Cupriavidus necator N-1: one gene and its partners. The protein of the gene in region 1 interacts with the protein of each later gene in a pairwise test. Links are inferred from orthologs where the notes say so. Each region holds a gene or a part of one and is shown in the gene's direction. Other genes may lie near its edges.

Region 1 (3,114 bases):
CGATGTCGCTATTCGGCGACCGCAAGATCGTTGAACTCCGCATCCCGTCGGGCAAGCCCGGCAAGGACGGCGGCGAGGCGCTGCGCGCCGTGGCCGCCCAGCCGTCGCCCGACGTGGTGCTGCTGGTGACGCTGCCGCGGCTGGATTTTGCCGCGTCCAAGTCGGCCTGGTTCCAGGCGCTGGAAGGCGCCGGCGTGTCGATCAAGGTCGACTCCGTGGACCGCACCCGGCTGCCGGCCTGGGTCGGCGAGCGGCTATCGCTGCAGCAGCAGCGCGTCGAGGGCGGCGAGCCTGGCCGGCGTTCGCTGCAGTTTATCGCCGACAAGGTCGAGGGCAACCTGCTGGCGGCGCACCAGGAAATCCAGAAGCTGGGGCTGTTGTACCCGCCCGGCGAACTCACCTTCGACCAGGTGCACGATGCGGTACTGAACGTGGCCCGCTACGACGTCTTCAAGCTGTCTGAATCGATGCTTTCTGGCGACGTGCCGCGGCTGGTGCGCATGCTCGAAGGGCTGCGCGGCGAGGGCGAGGCCACAGTGCTGGTGCTGTGGGCGCTGACCGAGGAAATTCGCGTATTATCCAAGGTCCGGCAAGGGCTGGCGGCCGGCAAGCCGGCGGGCGTGCTGATGCGCGAGCTGCGCGTCTGGGGCCCGCGCGAGCGGCTGGTGCCGCAGGCCGCGCAGCGCCTGGCGCAGCCAAGGCTGGACGCGGCGCTGGCGCTGGCGGCGCGGCTGGACCGCCAGGTCAAGGGCCTGTCGGACCTGCCGCCACCGGGCGGCAGCCCGCTGCCGGCGGAACCATGGGACGGGCTGCAGCAGCTTGCCCTGATGATCGCGCGCTGAACGCGCAACTCCACAGGTTTGCTTCCCCCGCCGCGTGCGGCGGGGGGACGGAAAACACACTGACGGCCACCACCCCAGGGCCACTGACATGAACGAGCTCGACCTCAACCAATACATGGACCGCGTCGGCCGCCAGGCCCGCGCCGCGTCGCGCGCCATGGCGCGTGCCTCCACGGCCGACAAGAACCGCGCGCTGCTGACCATCGCCGCTGCCATCCGCCGCGATGCCGACAAGCTCAAGGCGGTCAACGCGCGTGACGTTGAACGCGCCCGCGCCAACGGCCAGGACGCCGCCTTTATCGATCGCCTGACGCTGTCGGACAAGGCCATCGCCACCATGGCCGCGGGCCTGGAGCAGATCGCCGCCCTGGCCGACCCGATCGGCGAGATCTCGAACATGAAGTTCCGCCCGACCGGCATCCAGGTCGGCCAGATGCGCGTGCCGCTGGGCGTGATCGGCATCATCTACGAGTCGCGCCCGAACGTGACCATCGACGCCGCGGCGCTGTGCCTGAAGTCGGGCAACGCCACCATCCTGCGCGGCGGTTCCGAAGCAATCGAATCCAACACCGCGCTGGCGGCGCTGGTGGCCGAGGGCCTGTCCGCGGCCGGGCTGCCGTCCGAGGCGGTGCAGGTGATCGAGACTACTGACCGCGCTGCCGTGGGCCGGCTGATCACGATGACCGAATACGTCGACGTGATCGTGCCGCGCGGCGGCAAGAGCCTGATCGCGCGGCTGATGGAAGAAGCGCGCGTGCCGATGATCAAGCACCTGGACGGCATCTGCCACGTCTATATCGACGCCGCTGCCGACCTGGACAAGGCCGTGCGCGTCTGCGACAACGCCAAGACGCAGCGCTATGCGCCGTGCAACACCATGGAGACGCTGCTGGTGTCGCAGGACATCGCCGCCGCCGCGCTGCCGCCGCTGTGCCGCATCTACCAGGAGAAGGGCGTCGAACTGCGCGTGTGCCCGGCCACCCGCGCCACGCTGGAAGCGGCGGGCTTCACCGGCCTGGTCGATGCCGCGGAGGAAGACTGGCGCCTGGAATACCTGGCCCCGATCCTCGCCATCAAGACCGTGGCCGGACTGGACGAGGCCGTCGCCCATATCAACGAATACGGCTCGCACCATACCGATTCGATCATCACCGAGAACTACTCGGCGGGCATGCGCTTTATCCGCGAGGTCGATTCGGCCAGCGTGATGATCAATGCCTCGACGCGCTTTGCCGATGGCTTCGAGTACGGCCTGGGCGCGGAAATCGGCATCTCCAACGACAAGCTGCATGCACGCGGCCCGGTCGGGCTGGAAGGGCTGACGTCGCTGAAGTACGTGGTATTCGGGCACGGCGAGATCCGCACCTGACGCTCGCGCGCCAACAACAATAACAATCGTTCTCGAACGTCTCTCTGCCGATGCTCTGGGTCAAAGCGCTGCATATTGTCTTCGTGGTCTCGTGGTTCGCCGGCCTGTTCTACCTGCCGCGCATCTTCGTCAACCTGGCCATGGAAACCGACGCCGCCAGCACACAGCGCCTGTTGCTGATGGCGCGCAAGCTGTTTCGCTTCATGACCATGCTGGCGGTGCCGGCGGTGGTGTTCGGGCTGTGGCTGTACCTGGGCTACGGCATCGGCCGCGGCGCGGGGCAGGGCTGGATGCATGCCAAGCTGGCGCTGGTGCTGGTGCTGATCGGCTACCACCACGGCTGCGGCGTGCTGCTGCGCAAGTTCGAGGCGGGGCGCAATACGCGCTCGCACAAGTTTTATCGCTGGTTCAATGAGCTGCCGGTGCTGGTGCTGCTGGCGGTGGTGATCCTGGTGGTCGTCAAGCCGTTCTGAGCCTGGCGCCCGGTCTGTTGTTGCCAATCCTGTTGCGGAACCGAAATGAGCAAGCTGGTTGACTATTACCTGACGCCGCAGTCGCCGTTCGTCTACCTGGGCCATGCGCGCTTTGCCGCCATCGCCGAACGCCATGGCGCGCAGGTGAACCTGAAGCCGTGCGACCTGGGTAAGGTGTTTTCCGTCTCCGGCGGGCTGCCGCTGTCGCAGCGCCCGCCCCAGCGCCAGGCCTACCGCCTGGTGGAGCTGGCGCGCTGGAGCGAATTCCTGGACCTGCCGCTGCATCCGCAGCCGACGTTCTTCCCGGTATCGGGCGACGCGGCCAGCAAGCTGATCATCGCCGCGCAGCTGGCGCACGGCACCGCCCGCGCGATGCAGCTGACCGGCGCCATTGGCGCGGCAGTCTGGGCGCAGCAGCGCAATATCGCCG
Region 2 (3,152 bases), 1.0 Mb from region 1 along the record:
GCCGCCATCAATCCGGTGTGCGCGCCGCGCTGGCACCCGAAGCGCCCGCCACGGGCAAGGAGTTCTGACATGGCCGGCGCAGTTGCGGGACGCTTGGGCGGGCAAGCCAACGCCCAGGCCCATCACAGGTTTGACGCCACTGGCGAAGCGCCGTGGGTGCGCTACACGCTGATCACGGTGGCAGTGCTGTTCCTCACGCTGTTCCTGTTCGTGCCGCTGGCCTCGGTGTTCTATGAAGCCTTGCGCAAGGGCGTGCAGACCTACTGGGAAGCGTTGATCGAACCCGACGCACTCGCCGCGATCCAGCTCACGCTGACGGTGGCGGCGATCGCGGTGCCGCTGAACGTGGTGTTCGGCGTGGCGGCGGCGTGGGCCATTGCCAAGTTCGACTTCCGCGGCAAGAACCTGCTGATCACGCTGATCGACCTGCCGTTCTCGGTGTCGCCGGTGATCTCCGGCCTGGTCTACGTGCTGCTGTTCGGCGCGCAGGGCTGGCTGGGGCCGTGGCTGGAAGCGCACGACATCAAGATCATGTTCGCGGTGCCGGGCATCGTGCTGGCGACCATCTTCGTGACCTTCCCCTTTGTTGCGCGCGAGCTGATCCCGTTGATGCAGGCGCAGGGCAGTGAAGAAGAAGAGGCCGCGATCGTGCTGGGCGCCTCGGGCTGGCAGACCTTCCGCCATATCACGCTGCCCAATATCCGCTGGGGCCTGCTGTACGGCGTGATCCTGTGCAATGCACGGGCGATGGGCGAGTTCGGCGCGGTGTCGGTGGTGTCGGGCCATATCCGCGGGCTGACCAACACCATGCCGCTGCATGTGGAGATCCTCTACAACGAGTACAACTTCGCGGCGGCCTTTGCGGTGGCCTCGCTGCTGACACTGCTGGCACTGGTCACCCTCGGCATCAAGACGCTGGTGGAATTCCGCGCCCGCAAGGAAACCGAAGAGGCTGCACCCGAGCGGCCGCTGGCAAGTTTGCAAGGACAAGCATCATGAGTATCCAGGTCAAGAACGTAGAGAAGCGCTTTGGCGACTTTGTCGCGCTGGACAACGTCTCGCTCGATTTCGACGAGGGCGAGCTGACCGCGCTGCTGGGGCCGTCCGGCTGCGGCAAGACCACGCTGCTGCGCATCATCGCCGGCCTGGAGCGCGCCGACGCGGGCCAGATCGTGCTGGCCGGGCGCGATGCCTCGGATCAGCATGTGCGCCAGCGCCAGGTGGGCTTCGTGTTCCAGCACTATGCGCTGTTCAAGCATATGAGCGTGTTCGAGAACGTGGCCTTCGGCCTGCGCGTCAAGCCGCGCGCCGAGCGCCCGAGCGAAGCGCAGATCCGCGACAAGGTGCGTTCGCTGCTGGAGTTGGTGCAGCTCGACTGGCTGGCCGACCGCTACCCGTCGCAGCTCTCCGGCGGCCAGCGCCAGCGTATCGCGCTGGCCCGCGCGCTGGCGGTGGAGCCGCGCGTGCTGCTGCTGGATGAACCCTTCGGTGCGCTTGACGCCAAGGTGCGCAAGGAGCTGCGCCGCTGGCTGCGCCGCCTGCACGATGAACTGCACGTGACCAGCGTGTTCGTCACCCATGACCAGGAAGAGGCGCTGGAAGTGGCCGACCAGGTGGTGCTGATGAACCGCGGCCACGTGGAGCAGTACGGCTCGCCCGAGGCGGTCTACAACCATCCGGCCACGCCCTTCGTGTTCGGCTTCCTCGGCAACGTGAACCTGTTCCACGGCCGGCTGGAGGTGGGCGAGAGCGGCGGCCTGCTGCATACCGGCGAAGCGGTGCTGCCGGTGGTCGGCAGCGGCCATGAGACCGCCGGCGACGCGGTGGCCTATGTGCGCCCGCATGACCTGGACCTGGAGCGCTACGCGCCCGGCGCCGACGGCATCGCCGTGACGCTGCGCCGCGCGCTGACGCTGGGCCCGGTCGCGCAGCTTGAGCTCGAACGCGAAGACAATCAGGACGTGATCGAAGTCGCGCTGCCGCTTGAGCGCTTCCGCCACGCGGGCTTCCGCGAAGGCGAACTGCTCGCGGTGCGCCCGCGCCAGCTGCGTGTGTTCACGCAACCGCGTACCACGTCCACCCAACAAGAAAAGGCGACGACATGAACTTCCAGCAACTCCGATCGATCCGCGAGGCGGTGCGCCGCCAGTTCAACCTGACCGAAGTCGCCAATGCGCTCTACACCTCGCAGCCCGGCGTGTCGCGCCAGATCCGCGAGCTGGAAGAAGAACTGGGCGTGGAGATCTTCGAGCGCTACGGCAAGCGCCTGACCGGGCTGACCGAGCCGGGGCGCGAGATCGTGCGCATCGTCGAACGCCTGCTGCTTGAGGCCGAGAACCTGCGCCAGGCCGGCGACGAATACGCCGGCCGCCATACCGGCCGCCTGACCGTTGCCACCACCCACACCCAGGCGCGCTATGCACTGCCGCGCGTGGTGCAGGCATTCCGCCGCGAATACCCGCATGTGACGCTGGCACTGCAGGAGGCGTCTCCCACGCATATCGTTGAGCTGCTGCTGACGGGGCAGGCCGATATCGGCATCGCCACCGAGGCCCTGGCCACCGAGGCCGGGCTGACCTCGTTCGAGGCCTACAGCTGGCGGCACGTGCTGGTGGTCTCGCCCGGCCATCCGCTCACGCGCCTGCCCGAGCCGACGCTCGAAGACGTGGCCGGCTTCCAGCTCATCACCTACGACGCCGGCTTCACCGGCCGCCGCAAGATCGACAGCGCCTTTGCCGAGGCCGGCCTGCAGCCGGAGATCGTGCTGACCGCGCTGGACGCCGACGTGATCAAGACCTACGCCGAACTGGACCTGGGCGTGGGCATCATTGCCTCGATGGCCTATGACGAGCGCAAGGATTCCGGCCTGGTGCGGATCTCGGCCGACCACCTGTTCGCGCCCAACACCACCAGCGTGGCGGTGCGGCGGGGCGCTTACCTGCGCGGCTATGCGCACGCCTTTATCAACATGTTCGCGCCGCACCTGTCGCCCGACACCGTCAGCAGCGCGCTCTCAGAGCAAGAGCGCCAAGCCCTGGCGGCCTGATTCCGGCCTGACCGCGGGCGGCGGCCAGGCGGCGCAGGGGGCACCCGAGCGCCGCCGGCCTGCGCCATCCGCTCCGGCACGGTGCCGTTCGCGCCCCGTGCCCGCC
Region 3 (2,997 bases), 230 kb from region 1 along the record:
CAAGCGGTCTGCGCCTGCTTTCCGGCGATCCGCGCCGCCGATCCGTCGATTCCCGCCACCCCCATGTCAGAGCCCGGATCGCAGTGGTAACCTCCCGCTATCTCCGCCCCCAGCCACCCGCCCGTGCACTCCCCAGACTCCCGCATCTGGCGATCCGCCCCAGAGCAGCGCGCCTACGAAGACGCCCGCCGCCGCGTGCGCGCGCTGCGCTTCTTCTATATGCACGCCATGGTCTACGTGGCGGTCAATGCATTGCTGATCGGCTTCCATCTGGTGGGATCGCCGCATCGGCCGTGGTCCGGTGGGCCGCTCATGGGCTGGGGCATCGGCCTGGCGATTCACGGCGTGATGACCTGGGGGCGCGTCGGCCTGCTCGGGCGGCAGTGGGAAGAACGTAAGATCGCGCAATACATGGCGCAGGAACAGGTGCGCACGCTGTCGACGGAGAAGCAGCTGGTCGAAGCCCGCATGCGCCTGCTGCAGGCCCAGATCGAACCGCACTTCCTGTTCAACACGCTGGCCAACGTGGTCAGCCTGATCGAGCCAGCGCCGCAGAAGGCCACGCTCATGCTGGAGCATTTCATCGCCTACCTGCGTGCATCGCTTGCAGCCAGCCGCGCCACGCAAGGCACGGTGGCGCAGGAGGCGAAGCTGCTGCGAGACTATCTGGCGCTGATCCGCATCCGCATGGGGGACCGGCTGCACTACTCGGTCGATGTCGAACCCGAACTCGAATCGATGCCGCTGGCGCCGATGCTGCTGCAGCCCGTGGTCGAGAATGCGATCAAGCATGGGCTGGAGCCCAAGATCGAAGGCGGGCGGCTGCTGGTCCGGCTTGAGCGGCGCGGCCCGCGCATGCTCGCAACCATCGAGGACGATGGCATGGGCTTTCGCCCCTCGGCCGGCGCCGGCGTCGGGCTTTCGAACCTGCGTGAACGGCTGGCTGTGCTGTATGACGGTGACGCCCACGTACGCATTGAAGAACGCTCGCCCGGCACCGCCGTGCTGATTGAAATCCCGCTGCCGCGTGCATTCTGAAACGGAGACGCCCTATGACGCCCACTGCCCTGATTGCCGACGATGAAGGGCACCTGCGCGCATATCTGCGCGGCAAGCTGGAACGCCTTTGGCCGGAACTGCAGATCGTTGCCGAGGCGACCAACGGCATCGAAGCTGCCGACGCCATCGCACGGTTGTCGCCGAGCGTAGCCTTCCTCGACATCAAGATGCCCGGCTTGTCCGGCCTGGAGGTGGCGCAAGGGATTGAAACCGATACGCGGCTGGTGTTCGTCACGGCCTATGACGAATTCGCGCTCGATGCGTTCGAGCGCGCGGCAGTCGATTACCTGGTCAAGCCGGTCAGCGAGGAACGGCTCGGCCGCACCATCGAGCGGCTGCGCAAGGCGTTGCAGGAAGCGGCGCCTTTGCCGGAACTGGCACAGCTACTGAACCAGCTCACGCGCGCCCAGCCGCGCGCGGAAACCGGTGGCCAGTTGCGCTGGGTACGCGCCAGCCGTGGCAATACCACCAGCCACGTGCCGATCCAGGAGGTGATGTACTTCCAGAGCGACGACAAGTACGTGGTCGTGCATACCCGCGATGGCGAACACCTGATCCGCACACCGCTGGCGGAGTTGATTGCCGGCCTCGATCCCGAGGTGTTCTGGCAGATCCACCGCTCGTCCATCGTCAACATGGAATACGTGGCCGGCACGCGCCGCGATGAGTCGGGACGGCTTTTTGTCCGGATGCGCGACAGCGAAGCCGAACTGCCGGTATCGCGCGCCTACATGCATCGTTTCCGGCAGATGTAAGGCAGCCAGCGGCGCCACTGCGCCGCCGGCTGAGGGATTCACTGGCGATCCATGAATTCCTGGATCTTGCGCTGTTCCCAGTCACGTCCGCGGCGCGACAGCCGCGTCCAGACCAGCAACCCATGCACCGCCAGCGCCAGGCCCCAGGCCAGGGTGGTGGTCAGCGGCCACGGCCAGCCGGTGCTGGCATAGTGCGACCACCGCGGCGAGGGAAAGTAGAAAAAGCGGAACCACAGCCAGCCATTGACGACAGCGTAGACCAGCAGGTGGATGTACCAGCCGCGCAGGGCACGCACCATGCGGCGCGCGCGCCAGTAGGCCATGGCGTTGGGGTCGTCGTTGGGCGGGAGGGCGTGGTGCATGGGATACCTCGTGATCAAGATGGTTGGCTTGCCTCAGGTATAGGCCACTGCAAAGCGCCTCTCCAGGCCCATGGGCCGAATCGACGGATTTCGTTCGCCGGTGTGCGCCCGGATAGTGCGAATGTCGGCAGGTCCGACACCTCCATGTCCCCCGACATGCTGCGACCTGATCAGCTTTTCGCCCCGCCGCCGGGAATACCCGCATAGGAAAAGCCCAGTCCTTCACCATAATCATAGTAATTATGATCATAAATACGAAGCGATGGACTCCAAGCCCACTCCTCAGATAGAGGGCAGCAGACGCGTGAAGCGTTCGGACCAGGTAGTCAACGATATCAAGCGCTGGATCGTGCAGACGCACCAGAATGTCGGAGACAAGCTGCCGCAGGAAGCAGCGTTGATCGAACAGATGGGCGTCGCACGCGGGACGGTGCGTGAGGCGCTTGCCTCGCTGCAGGCGCAGGGGCTGGTCAAGGTCAGCACGGGGCCGAACGGCGGTGCCACTCTGACGCAGCCGCCTTATGAGCGATGCCTGGAGGCAGTGTCCAACTTCCTGTACTTCCAGTCGGTCGACATCGTCACGCTGTACGCCCTGCGCCGCGCGGTTGAGCCGGAGCTGGCAGCCAACGCCGCCTTGCGCTTGACCGATGCCGATATCGCCGATCTGGAAGCCCTGGTCGGGCTGAGCCACCCGGAACATGGCGGCAGCACGGACTGGAACGAGCGGCGCGAAGCCGACCTGCTGTTCCACGACCGCCTGGCCGACGCCTGCAGCAGCCCGATGCTGGCGTTGTTCTGCCGCCTGCTCAACGACATCATCC

What was found.
Region 2: the proteins of CNE_RS15095 (region 1) and CNE_RS10425 interact in binary tests that used the Escherichia coli proteins (3 or more experiments, as listed by UniProt). The link is inferred for Cupriavidus necator N-1 from one-to-one orthologs.
Region 3: the proteins of CNE_RS15095 (region 1) and CNE_RS16170 interact in binary tests that used the Escherichia coli proteins (3 or more experiments, as listed by UniProt). The link is inferred for Cupriavidus necator N-1 from one-to-one orthologs.

Annotation. Positions count from the first base shown.
Region 1 is NC_015726.1:3,217,932-3,221,045, reverse strand. What follows is about bases 109-3,070. They hold CNE_RS15095 (glutamate-5-semialdehyde dehydrogenase), read left to right. Parts: upstream 109-930; coding sequence 931-2,211; downstream 2,212-3,070. Other genes in these bases: CNE_RS15085 (2-hydroxychromene-2-carboxylate isomerase), read left to right, coding at 2,730-3,070; CNE_RS15090 (CopD family protein), read left to right, coding at 2,262-2,684; holA (DNA polymerase III subunit delta), read left to right, coding at 109-842. In the rest of the region: more of holA, read left to right, coding at 1-108; more of CNE_RS15085, read left to right, coding at 3,071-3,114. UniProt on the Escherichia coli protein: Catalyzes the NADPH-dependent reduction of L-glutamate 5-phosphate into L-glutamate 5-semialdehyde and phosphate. The product spontaneously undergoes cyclization to form 1-pyrroline-5-carboxylate.
Region 2 is NC_015726.1:2,213,183-2,216,334, reverse strand. Bases 51-3,050 are described here. They hold CNE_RS10425 (sulfate/molybdate ABC transporter ATP-binding protein), read left to right. Parts: upstream 51-995; coding sequence 996-2,105; downstream 2,106-3,050. Other genes in these bases: CNE_RS10420 (CysB family HTH-type transcriptional regulator), read left to right, coding at 2,102-3,046; cysW (sulfate ABC transporter permease subunit CysW), read left to right, coding at 70-999; cysT (sulfate ABC transporter permease subunit CysT), read left to right, coding at 51-68. In the rest of the region: more of cysT, read left to right, coding at 1-50. UniProt on the Escherichia coli protein: Part of the ABC transporter complex CysAWTP involved in sulfate/thiosulfate import. Responsible for energy coupling to the transport system.
Region 3 is NC_015726.1:3,452,450-3,455,446, reverse strand. The notes cover bases 89-2,933. They hold CNE_RS16170 (LytR/AlgR family response regulator transcription factor), read left to right. Parts: upstream 89-1,052; coding sequence 1,053-1,814; downstream 1,815-2,933. Other genes in these bases: CNE_RS16160 (FadR/GntR family transcriptional regulator), read left to right, coding at 2,481-2,933; CNE_RS16165 (2TM domain-containing protein), read right to left, coding at 1,853-2,176; CNE_RS16175 (sensor histidine kinase), read left to right, coding at 124-1,038. Also shown: more of CNE_RS16160, read left to right, coding at 2,934-2,997. UniProt on the Escherichia coli protein: Member of the two-component regulatory system BtsS/BtsR, which is part of a nutrient-sensing regulatory network composed of BtsS/BtsR, the low-affinity pyruvate signaling system YpdA/YpdB and their respective target proteins, BtsT and YhjX.